2 regions of the Sporosarcina sp. So3-204 genome follow, and region 1 is predicted to be linked to the other one. Evidence: riboswitches for the same ligand, from Rfam matches in the RefSeq annotation. Region 1 holds a riboswitch; the other holds the start of a gene.

Region 1 (6,346 bases):
CGTTTACCGGAACCGCTATTTCAATCGCTTGGGCTAGATCTGCAATCGTATCTTCTACAGATTCAAGTCCGACTGATAGACGAATCAAATCTTCAGAAACGCCCGACTTTACTAAATCTTTAGCACTCAACTGTTGATGTGTCGTTGAAGCAGGATGTATAATAAGTGACTTCGCATCCCCAACATTTGCAACATGCGACCAGATTTTCACGTTATCAATTACTTTACGACCCTCATCACGTCCACCTTTAATACCAAAGTTTACAATTGAACCAAAGCCGTTTTTCAAATATTTTTTCCCGAGCTCATAAGATGGATGATCTTCAAGCCCATTATAGTTAACCCATTCTACAGAAGGATGTTCTTTCAAGAATTTCACAACTGCTAACGCATTTTCATTATGTCTTGGAACTCGTAAATGAAGCGTCTCAAGTCCTTGTAAGAAATTAAATGCACTATCCGGATTTAAGCAAGGGCCAAAGTCGCGTAATAATTGAACTCGAAGTTTCGTTGCAAATGCCGCGCCTGCTGCATCGATACCGTATCGAAGACCATGATACGTCGTGTCCGGCTCCGTAAAGCCAGAAAATCTTCCTTGCGTCCAATCAAACTTTCCAGCATCAACAACTACGCCACCGATTGTTGTACCATGTCCGCCAATCCATTTTGTTGCTGAATGAATAACCACATCTGCACCAAATTCAATTGGATTTGAACCATAAGGTGATGGGAATGTATTGTCAATAAGTAATGGAAGTCCATTTTCATGTGCAATATTTGCAACAGCCTCGATATCAAGAACATTTAAACTTGGGTTACCCACAGTTTCAGCAAATATCCCCTTCGTTTTATCTGTAATCGCTGCTCGGAAGTTTTCAGGGTCAGTCGAATCAACAAACTTCACATTAATACCATAACGTGGAAGTGTTACTGCAAATAAGTTAAATGTACCACCATACAAGTTGCTAGCTGCAATAATTTCATCCCCAGCTTCTGCGATATTCATAACAGAGAAAGCAATTGCTGCCATACCTGAAGATAAAGCAACTGCTGCGGAACCACCTTCTAATAATGCAACACGCTGTTCAAACACATCAACAGTAGGGTTTGTTATACGGGAATAGATATTACCTGCCTTTTGCAATGCAAATACACCTTGTGCATGTTCCGTATCAGGGAATACATATGCAGTCGTTCTATAAATTGGTACAGCGCGTGATCCTGTTGTTGGATCTGGTTGTTGTCCGCCGTGCAATAATTGTGTTTCAGGTTTTAAGTTTGTCATTTTCTATTACCTCCAGTGTTTTTTAGATAGATATACGGGTGCGTTAGGGATAATTTCAGAAAATAAAAATACCCCCTTCACTTAAGAAGAGGGTTATGCTTTCGCTAATTCCTCCTCTTATCTTTCAGAATCGTTTGCACGAAACTGTAGGAAGTAGCACCTGTGCAAGTTCATAACTTGCCGGTTGCTGGGCATCACAGGGCCTATTCCCTCTGCCGCTCTTGATAAGAGTATGATTGATTCTGTTTTCCATCTTGTTACACAGTATAGAGGGACACTCTATTGAATGTCAAGCGTTATTTAGTAATTGTTCTGAAGTTTCATACTAGCAACTCAATATAAGAAGTCTAGCCATATTTTAATAGCCGTCCCTAAAATAAGGAACGCTAAAACCCCTTGCAATACTTTCGTATTTGATTTCCGCCCAATCTTCACGCCTAATGGTGCAGCGATTAAACTAGCTACAATCAAGACCAATGCAGGTCCGTAAAGCACTTGATCAGTTGACACCTTGCCAATTGTTGACCCGATCGAGGAAATAAGTGTAATTGCTAGTGAAGTCGCAATTGTCATTCGAGTAGGTATTTTCAACACAACCAACATAATTGGTACAAGAATAAAAGCACCACCTGCGCCTACAATTCCTGCTGCAATTCCAACAATAAAAGAAAATGCCGCCGCTAACCAATGATTAAATATTAATTGATCAGCTGGAACATCATCTAACTGCTTTTTCGGAATGAACATCATAACTGCTGCTATTGTCGCTAAAATGCCGTATACGAAATTCACAGCTCCTTCAGACATCGCGGTTGACCCAAAACCACCTATAAAACTCCCGATAATGATGCTGGATCCCATATATATAACTAGTTTTTTGTTAATGTAGTCACTTTTACGATAAGCCCACACGCCTGATAGTGTTGCAAATAATACTTGTACCGCACTAATCCCTGAAACTTCATGCGAAGAGAATGCTGCAAACCCTAGTAGAGAGGGGATATATAATAACATCGGATAATTAATAATTGCACCACCAATTCCAACCAAACCAGAAACAAAGGAACCGATAAATCCAATGGCAAATAGCATGATGATGAATGTGAAACTCATCACATCAACTCCTTTCAAAAAAACAAGGGTATCTCTCTATCAAGATACCCCCATATTCATTATCCTTTTTTAATCCAAAACGTAAAAATGCCATTTGATTCTTCATGTTTCAGTAACTCGTGACCACCTGATTTTGACCAAGCAGCTAAATCTGCAACAGAACCTTTATCAGTGGCCAGAATTTCTAGCACCTCATTTGTTGCCATTTCCTTCATCACTTTCCTTGCTCTCACAATAGGCATCGGACACGCTAAGCCTTTTGCATCTAATACTTTATCTACTTTCATTTCAATTTTCCTCCTCAAATTTTAAAAAGTTATCTTACCGCACAACGATTTGGCCCTATTTCCATTTCACGTTGCGTTTCTTCATCAGGGTTTATGTGACCCATATTCACTTTACGAATTTCTTGATAAGCATTTGGCTGTGGCGGTAAGTTTTCCGTTACAAGCTTTCTAAATTCAATTTCACTCTCAATATTTAGACCATGATTTTCTGCAAATAAAGTACCAATTTTCTCTGACACACTTCCATCTGCATTTAATTCTTCAATCACCATAAAATGCGCTGGAAGAACAATGAGATCTTTTGCTAACTTTTTGTAACGTGTGTACAATGTCTCCCTTAAATCCCCAACCCAATCCTCGGCAAGTCCTGCAAGATCAGGACGTCCAATCGAGTCGATGAAAAGAATATCGCCAGACAATAAATATTGGTCGTCTACAATAAATGAAGTTGAACCAATTGTGTGGCCTGGAGAATAAAGTGGTTGAATGTCAATTGACGTATGCCCAATCGTAATCACTTTTCCTTCTTCCAATGCTCCATATGAAAATGTAACCTCTACGGCATCTTTGGGTGGCAGCCAATATGTTCCACCTACTTGTGTTGCGATTTCCCTACCCCCGGAAATATGGTCTGCATGAAGATGCGTATCTAACACATGCTTAATCGTTACATTTAGTTTTTCCGCAAATTTTATAAACACATCCGTCATACGCGTTGCATCAATAATAGCTGCCTCGCCATTTGAGACAACCATATAAGACAAGCATCCTTTACCTATTCGAACGAATTGATATAATTCTCCACCATTCTTCAAATCACCAATTTTTACCGGTTCTAAATGTTCACTCCACATCTTCATGCCGCCTGCTAAATAATAAACGTCGCGCCCTTCTTCAGCGATCATCTCGGCTACCATTAATGAGGAACCTTCTTTCGCACAGACGACAACAATGTCCTGATCCTCGGGAAGTTGATCCATTATTTCCTCAACCCCATCTAACAAATCAAAATAGGGAATATTAAGGTATTGAATATTTTTCCCTTCTATTTTCCAATCATCAAACGCATCACTATTTCTTACATCTAAAATAAAAAATGATTCCTTGTTCACAACTTTTTTTGCGATTTCACTTGCAGACATCGATATAGCCATCATACTCATAAGCCCCCCGCCGTATTTTCCGTAAGTCCATTCCATTGACTCATACCTGGTATAACATTTTTCACATATTTAAATCCTTCTTCGGTTAACTTCTGAGCCGCGACATCACTACGATTACCTGTACGACAAATGACGTAAATATCCGCTTCTTTATCAAAACTATCAACTACATTTTCTAAATCCGCCAAAGGAATAGACTGCGTCCCTGGAATATGATTGAATGCATACTCCGCAGATTCACGAACATCAAGTATGATTGGCTTTTCATTCAAAATAGCTTGTAATGCTTCATTTGAAATGACATGTGGATGCTTCGTCTCATTCTTTTCTTCTCCACTCGTTTTACGAACATAGTGTTTCAGCACCCCTTCTTCTTCTATTGTTCCAAGATAGTCATGACCTACTCCTTCTGCCCAAGCTTTTAAGTCTGCAGTTGATCCTTTATCCGTTGCTTGCACTTCGATTACATTTCCAGGTTCTAACTCTTTAACAGCTTTTCTCGTTTTAACAATTGGCATTGGACATGCTAATTGTTTTGCATCTAGTACAAAATCTACTTTTATCATTCCATCTTCTCCTTTTACCTATACGTGTATGGGTATATTTTTTAATTAAAAAAATTACTCGATCGGGCCTTTATAAGCTTGCATACCGCCTATCATATTAACAGCTTGATATCCCCATTTTTTTAAAAAGTTTGTCGCTTGACCGCTACGCCCACCTGATTGACAGACCTTTATATATTCTTTCTTTTTATCCAACTCATTCATACGAGCCTCTAGTAAGCCTAGCCGGATGTTAATAGCTCCTGGAATTTTCCCATTACGAACTTCATCCACTTCACGCACATCTATAATGTGAAGAGGTTCTTTTTGCGCTAGTAATTTTTCAACTTCTATAGTCGTTGTTGTCATTTCTTAACCTCTCCTTGTAAGCTTCATCCATTAGATAAATAAGTTCACATTTCCATCTTGCGCATTGCCGAGATATGCGGCGACTCCAGCATACTCAATGCCGTCTAGCAGTTCTTCTTGACGTAATCCAAGGAGATCCATGGTCATCGTACAAGCAACAAGCTTAACCTCTTGCTCTTCTGCCATTTCAATTAGCTGCGGTAAAGTCATTGCATTATGCTTTTTAATGACATGTTTAATCATTTTTGGACCCATACCCGCAAAATTCATTTTTGAAATACCCATCTTATCTGCACCACGTGGCATCATTTTGCCAAATACTTTTTCTAACAAGTTTTTCTTAACCGGAACTTGCTCATCTTTTCGTAACGCGTTCAGACCCCAAAATGTATGGAATATCGTTACTTCATGATCATAAGCCGCTGCTCCATTCGCAATAATATAAGCAGCCATCGCTTTATCATACTCACCACTAAATAATACAATCGTTGTTTTTTTCGTTTCTGACAATCAAATCTCTCCTAATTACCCACAGGGGTATTATTTTATTAAAAAAAGAAAAAGTCCTCTTAATTAGCGACTCTTTACAAGTAATTCTACAGCTTCTTTAATAATTTCTTCTTTTGCCAATGTATCATTTTCTTCTGCTTCAAGTATACACTCAATTAAATTGGAGCTAACGATGACACCTATCGCTCGGTCAATGGCAGAACGAGAAGCTGACAATTGTGTAATCACGTCTTTACAATCTTTTTCCTCTTCAATCATACGCAAAATACCCTTAATCTGACCTTCAATACGCTTCAATCTATTTTTAACTTTGTCATCATATACCATGTTCTCAGCTCCTCTCTGTTAGTACGATAACTCCACATTATACCCCGATAGGTATAATGTCAACTATCTTAATTGATAAGCATTATATCCACCCGCCATATGCTGCACTTGATCATAACCGCGTGAAAGTAAAATACTAGCTGCAATTGCCGACCGTGCACCACTTTGGCAGTGAAGAAGTACTTTTTCTTTTGATGGGATAGGTATATTACGTAATTTACCAAGAAACAAGTGTGTTGCCCCTTCCAAATGACTGTCTTTCCATTCTGAATCATTTCGCACATCTACGACAAGGGTATCCGTGTCTTTCATTTCTTTAATAAACGCATCAACTGAAATCGTTTCATAGGTTGCTAACTCCATACCTTCAATCGCAATTGGATCAACAATCGCTTGGATATTATCCAAACCAATAGATTGTAGAGCTGTCACTATTTTTAAACGCTGCTCAGTATCTGCAATAACGAGTAAACTTTCATCGTATTTAGCAAGCCAGCCTGCCCAATTTGTAAATGATTTGTTAAATGGAATATTAATTGAACCCTTTACAAGACCCTGCTTAGCCACATTTGCTTCTCTTGTATCAATGACAAGTGTATTTTCCTCTAACATAGCTGATTGGAATGATGCTTGATCTGTAATTATTTTCACTTCTACATTTTTCAACACTGCCGGACCGACTTTGTTCAACTTTTTCATTTCCGCAAAATAAACCGGGGCTTCTGGTTGATCTTTCAATAATTCATT
Region 2 (6,346 bases), 1.2 Mb from region 1:
ATTATTTTCAGGTAGTAAATAGTTCATAACTGAGAAGATTGATTTTTTCATCTCGCCTGCATACTCAGTTCCACCAATAAGTACAATTTGCTTTTCTATATTTACAATAATAAAAGTTTCTGAATTGGTTCCATCTACTGCTGGATTAGCCTTAAAAGATGGTGCTGCAATAACTGTGAATTGTGCTTTATGAGACGCCAATTCTTCCTCAGTTGGACGAATAAATAATTGATGTACAAAAAGGTTTTGCCACGCATATTCATTTACAACTTGAATCGATAACCGTGATGCTGTATCTGCACCAGCAAATCCTTTAAAAACATATAATTCGTCTTTTTTACTTAAGTGAGCAATTACTTTTTCATATAATGAATTAAAGACTTCTATAGAAATTGGACGGTTTATATTGCCCCAATCGATTTTGTCTTTAGATGTTGCTTCTTCGACGATATACTTGTCTTTAGGTGAACGGCCAGTATATTTTCCTGTACGTGCTGCTACTGCACCATCCGCTGAAAGTGCAGCTTCTCCACGTGATACTGCTTTTTCTACAAGTTGTGGAACTGAAAGTTGTGTGTGCACATTTTCGCCTGAAAGAAGATTTTTAAGCTCGTCATTAACGCTAACTGAGATCATATTTGTTTACCGTCCTTTACTTGATTTCCCATTTACTTGGGTGTCTTTGTTGATTAACATCCTATTCTTGAATTAGTATAACACATTTAAATTAATTTACTATAATAATTACATCTTTCACATTTTATACATAAAGAAGTTTGACATATTTCGATTTATTACGTAATATGTATTAATGAACGGATACTCTTATCCTGAGCTGGTGGAGGGGCAGCCCCTGAGAAACCCGGCAACCTGCAATAACATTTACTGTTAGTGTATAGGTGCCAAACCTGATGCAAGGTGCAAATCCTTGGACGATAAGAGTGAAGGGTGCTTACAAACATACGCCTTTCCTCATGTGTTTTACGTGAGCGGAGGGCTTTTTTGCTACGATTGCCCTTAAACCTCGTGTACGTAACTCGTAATGGTTTGGAAATCGATCCCCTGTAAATCAGGTGTTACATGGGAAAGTGAGTACCGTATCAATCTCGTAGGTTATTAGGAGGAAATCATATGACGAACCGCCGACTTTTTACATCGGAATCAGTGACAGAGGGACACCCAGACAAGATGTGTGATCAGATTTCTGATGCTATTTTGGATGCGATATTAGAAGAGGATCCAAATGCTAGAGTCGCTTGCGAAACAACTATAACTACAGGACTTGTTCTTGTTGCAGGTGAAATTTCTACAACTACATATGTCGACATTCCGAAAGTAGTTAGAGAAACAGTAAAACAAATAGGTTATACTAATGCGAAATATGGCTTCGATTGTGAAACTTCTGCTGTTTTAACTGCAATCGACGAACAATCTGCAGATATAGCTGCAGGTGTAGATAATGCCCTGGAAGCTCGTGAAGGATCAATGACAGATGATGAGCTTGAGGCAATTGGGGCAGGGGATCAAGGATTGATGTTTGGATACGCTTGTAATGAAACTCCAGAATTGATGCCTCTACCTATTAGTATGTCACATAGGCTAGCACGGAAACTTGCGCAAGTGAGAAAAGAAGGTATTCTTACTTACTTACGTCCGGATGGAAAAACACAAGTAACAGTTGAGTACGATGAGGATAATAAGCCGCAACGTATTGATACAATTGTTATTTCAACACAGCATGATCCTGATGCTACGCTTGAAGAGATTAAGCGTGACATTCGAAAGTATGTTATCGAACCAGTTGTTCCAGCTGAATTACTGGATGCAGAAACGAAGTATTTCATCAATCCTACTGGCCGTTTTGTAATTGGTGGTCCGCAAGGTGATGTAGGCTTAACAGGTCGTAAAATTATCGTTGATACTTACGGTGGTTATGCACGACATGGTGGTGGTGCATTTAGTGGGAAAGACGCGACTAAAGTCGATCGTTCCGCTTCTTATGCTGCTCGTTATGTGGCAAAAAATATTGTCGCTGCAGGACTTGCTGAAAGCTGTGAAGTTCAACTTGCTTATGCAATCGGTGTCGCACAACCTGTATCTATTGCAGTTGACACATTTGGAACAGGCACAGTCGAAGAAAGTAAACTTGTTGAAATCGTTCGCGATCTATTTGATTTACGCCCGTCAGGAATTATTAAAATGCTTGATTTACGTCGTCCGATATACAAACAAACGGCTGCATACGGTCATTTCGGTCGGACGGATATCAGTCTACCGTGGGAGCAAACAGATAAAGCTAATTTGTTAAATGAAAAAGTAGCTCTGTTAGTTAAATAATTGTACGCAGGTAGTGAGGGGAACCTCCTATCTGCGTTTTTTGATTTCTTTTAGACTTGTGCAAGTAGTTTCGTGCAAACTATAGTGCTTTTTATATTTTCTGTTTTTCAAAAACAAAAAGAGTTGAGTGGATATTATCCATTCAACTCTTTTTAAGTAATAGATTACTTTTCTACTGCTGATTTGTCATGCATTGTTCCGTGTGAAGCAAGATTCGTATGCCATGAAAATGCTTTTTCTAGAATATGTGGCGTTTGACCACCTCTAGCTTTCGCTTCTTCAAAGTAAGCTCTTGCTTGTGCCTTATAGTCAGGGTGAACACAATTTTCAATAATACGTTCTGCTGCTTGAGTAGGTGCAAGTCCACGAAGGTCTGCATAGCCTTGTTCAGTAACGATTACATCTACATCGTGGTTTGTATGGTCAACATGCGAAACGAATGGAACGATTGTAGAGATAGCTCCACCTTTTGCTGTTGACTGTGTTACGAAAATAGAGATTCTTGCATTTCGAGCAAAGTCTCCAGAACCGCCAATTCCATTCATTACTTTCGTTCCACTTACATGAGTAGAGTTTACGTTTCCGTAAATATCAACTTCCAACGCAGTGTTGAAAGAAATGATTCCAAGTCGACGAATAACTTCCGGATGGTTAGAAATCTCTTGTGGTCTAAATACAATTTTATCTTTATATTTAACTAAATCTGCTGCTAAATTATCTACGCGTTTCTTAGAAAGTGAAAATGCTGTCGCTGATGCAAATTTAACTACTCCTGCATCAATTAAATCAAAAACACCATCTTGTAGAACTTCTGAAGCAACTACAATATCTTTAAAGTTTGAATTTTTCATCCCATTAAGTACTGCATTCGCAACAGAACCAACACCTGATTGTAATGGAGCCAATTCTTCAGTTAAACGGCCTGCTTTAACTTCTTCTTCAAAAAAGTGTAATAAGTTATTAGCGATTTCTTGCGTCTCTTCGTTAGGTTCGAATAGTGGAGATGGGATATCTGGTTCTTCAGATAATACGATTCCACGAACTTTACTAGGATCTACACGAATACCTATTTCACCAATGCGTGTGCCAATATCATATACTGGAATTGCTTCACGCTCACTGCCTTGGTCTTTAGGAATATAGATATCATGAAGTCCTTCATATTCTTTTGGAGCAGATAAGTTAAGTTCAATAATTACATGTTTAGCTTCTTGCACAAAAATTGGAGAGTTTCCAACTGAGCCTGTTGGAATGATTAAACCATCTTCAGTAATTGCTGCAGCTTCAATAATTGCATAGTCGATTGGACCAAGAACGCCTTGACGAATAAGTTCTGCTGAATGTGATAAATGTTGATCGATATAAAATACTTCACCAGTATTGATTTTATTACGTAAAACAGGGTTACCTTGATAAGGAATACGCATATTAATAATTCCTGCTTCAGCCATCGATTGGTCAGCAGCTGGCCCCATAGAAGCGCCAGTATACAGGTTTACTTTGAATTTTTCATTTTGTCCTCTATTTGCTAAAGCTTGTGGAAATACTTTTGGTTCTCCGAAAAGTGTAAAACCACTCATACCTAGTGTCATTCCATCTTCAATCCATGATGCTGCTTCATCTGCTGATACTACTTTGCCTTCAAATGCAGCATTGCGAATAACTTTACTAAGATCTTTCTCCACGTCATCATCCACCTTATATCATTTTGTATCTAGTATATCAGTAATAGAGACTTAATTAACTATTAAGTGACTGAAAGGGCTTTTATTTTGACTAAAGCAAGATATTCACTACATAAAGAAGTAAATTTTGTTATTGCTAAAAATGAACAGCATTAAAAGTTTAGTAATTTCCTAAAGTAACTTGCATAACTTTGACTTACGGGAATCTTAGTTTTCCCCGACATAACTAAGAGAAAAGTAGAGTGCGAATCAGGAAGTATTTCTTCTATATGATTGATATTTATTATATAAGAACGGTGACACCGTATAAAAGTATCTACTGGCAATGATGATTCAAGTTCGCTTATATTATATCTATGTGTACAATTTTCAATTGTAGTATGGACATTTGTTTTTCTATTTTGTGCTTCCAGATAAATGATATCTTTGAAATGTATGGGTAACCAGCGGTCAGAAGATTTAACTGTTAAAAAAGGGGAGACCAATAACTGTGGTTTTCGGGGATAGATGGATGTAACTGCTCCCTCAACAATTCCATCCTTAAAAATTGGCACAGCAATACCATAGTATTGTACGCCGAAAATTTGGCTATCTCTTTCCTCTGAAATTCTTTTTTTATTTTGTAACGCTTTAAAAGTTATCGTTTCCTTATGAATTTCATCCCCAACTTGAATCCCTAAATCAACTTGCTTACTTGGTTTATAATAAATAATTTTTTGTTGATTGGTTATGATAATGGATGTTCCTTCTAATGAATGCTCATTCAAGCCTTCCATTAATAAACAAACCGTCATTGGATCCATGATGATTCACCTCGTGTACTTTATAGGTTCATTATACCATAAACTTAGTAATGCCAATTGTGAAAAGCGTAATATGTAGATTGCTATTTCACTAGCACGCCTTCTTTTTGTAATATTTTAGTGCTATAATATTAAATAATGCAAAAAAATGGTATTTATAGGAATTTAAAAATAACTTTAGAACTATAAAACATTTTTTAGTATTTTCAAAAAATAGGGGGATGAATGATGAGAATTACAGTTGTTGGAGCGGGACATGGTGGAACAACGATAGCAGCGGATTTAAAACAGAAAGGTCATTATGTAAAGTTGTTGAAAACGTCGCAGGGTTTGCATAATGAACATTTTGATTTACTTAAAAATAATGCTGGCGAAATTAAAATCATGGAAGGTACTAGACATACATCTGTAAAATTAGATGATGTCACAACAAATGTAGAATCTGCGATTACGGATGCGGAGCTAATTATTATTTATGTACAGACAAATTATCATGAACAAGTGATTAAGCGTATAATACCTTTCATGAATAAAGATCAAATTGTCCTATTAGAACCCGGATATTTATCAACTGCTTACTTTTTAAAGCATAATCAAAAGGGACTAGACTTTACAATTGTTGAAGCGCAAAGTTCACCTATTGATTGCAGAATAATTGAACCTGGGCAGGTAAAAGTTTTGTATAGGAATGTAAGAAATCCTGTCGCGATTTTTACAAAGAAAGATTCTTCTGTTATTCAGAAAAAGTTGGATGAGCTAAAATACAATTTTGTTTATCTTGACTCCATAATAGAAGCAGCGCTTCATAATCCGAATCTCATTGTCCATACGATTGGCGGAATTATGAGTATCCCTAGAATTGAATACACTGACGGAGAATATTGGATGTATAAAGAAGTATTTACTCCACATGTATGGAACTTAGTTGAAAATCTTGATAATGAAAAAATGAATGTACTTGAAAAAATAGGTGCAAAAAGAATGCCCTATGTAGATGCGTGCAAATTTCGAAACTCTGAAGATTTAACATTAGATAGTAAAGCGGTATTTTTAGATTATGCGAAGAATAGTTCACCTGAAGGTCCGCTAGTTCCAAATTCTAGGTTCATAACAGAAGATGTTCCAGAAGGATTAGTATTACTAGAATCATTGGGAAAGATGTTAGATATTGAAACGCCGACATGTACGGGTTTGATTAATATTGCATCTGCTGCATTGAATAAAAACTTTAGACTGAATGCTAGAACTATAGATGATTTTGGAAAAGAAAACTTAGACCAGATTATTGGCGCGCTGAGACCTATTAAACCCTCAAAAATTGTATAGATTTAAATAACTTATTAAATCTTTAATACACACTTCTCACTTTACATCGACTATTTACCTCAGAACATACACAACAAAGGAGATCAACGATAAAAATTCGTTGGTCTTTTTCCGCTTTCCACCTATCACTTATAGTATTTGTAATACTCTGACTGTATAGTATCATAGTTATTAAGGATAATATGGAAAGGATGG

Evidence for each region. Region 1 has a riboswitch for S-adenosylmethionine ahead of AC3RV6_RS01040 (O-acetylhomoserine aminocarboxypropyltransferase/cysteine synthase family protein). Riboswitches for the same ligand answer to the same signal wherever they lie in the genome.
Region 2: linked by a shared signal. The riboswitch ahead of metK (methionine adenosyltransferase) and the one ahead of AC3RV6_RS01040 (O-acetylhomoserine aminocarboxypropyltransferase/cysteine synthase family protein) in region 1 are both predicted to bind S-adenosylmethionine.

The regions. Positions count from the first base shown of each region.
Region 1 is NZ_CM176485.1:203,015-209,360, reverse strand. Features, by position in the region: gene AC3RV6_RS01040 (O-acetylhomoserine aminocarboxypropyltransferase/cysteine synthase family protein) at 1-1,285, opposite strand, end outside; SAM riboswitch class I at 1,400-1,516, opposite strand; gene AC3RV6_RS01035 (sulfite exporter TauE/SafE family protein) at 1,619-2,398, opposite strand; gene AC3RV6_RS01030 (sulfurtransferase TusA family protein) at 2,458-2,685, opposite strand; gene AC3RV6_RS01025 (MBL fold metallo-hydrolase) at 2,715-3,839, opposite strand; gene AC3RV6_RS01020 (sulfurtransferase TusA family protein) at 3,845-4,414, opposite strand; gene AC3RV6_RS01015 (rhodanese-like domain-containing protein) at 4,469-4,762, opposite strand; gene AC3RV6_RS01010 (DsrE/DsrF/DrsH-like family protein) at 4,793-5,272, opposite strand; gene AC3RV6_RS01005 (metal-sensitive transcriptional regulator) at 5,336-5,599, opposite strand; gene AC3RV6_RS01000 (MBL fold metallo-hydrolase) at 5,663-6,346, opposite strand, start outside.
Region 2 is NZ_CM176485.1:2,770,125-2,776,470, reverse strand. Features, by position in the region: gene pckA (phosphoenolpyruvate carboxykinase (ATP)) at 1-636, opposite strand, end outside; SAM riboswitch class I at 823-942, shown strand; gene metK (methionine adenosyltransferase) at 1,132-2,337, shown strand; gene scpC (succinyl-CoA:acetate CoA-transferase ScpC) at 2,502-4,022, opposite strand; gene AC3RV6_RS13580 (LytTR family DNA-binding domain-containing protein) at 4,175-4,825, opposite strand; gene AC3RV6_RS13575 (NAD/NADP octopine/nopaline dehydrogenase family protein) at 5,051-6,151, shown strand.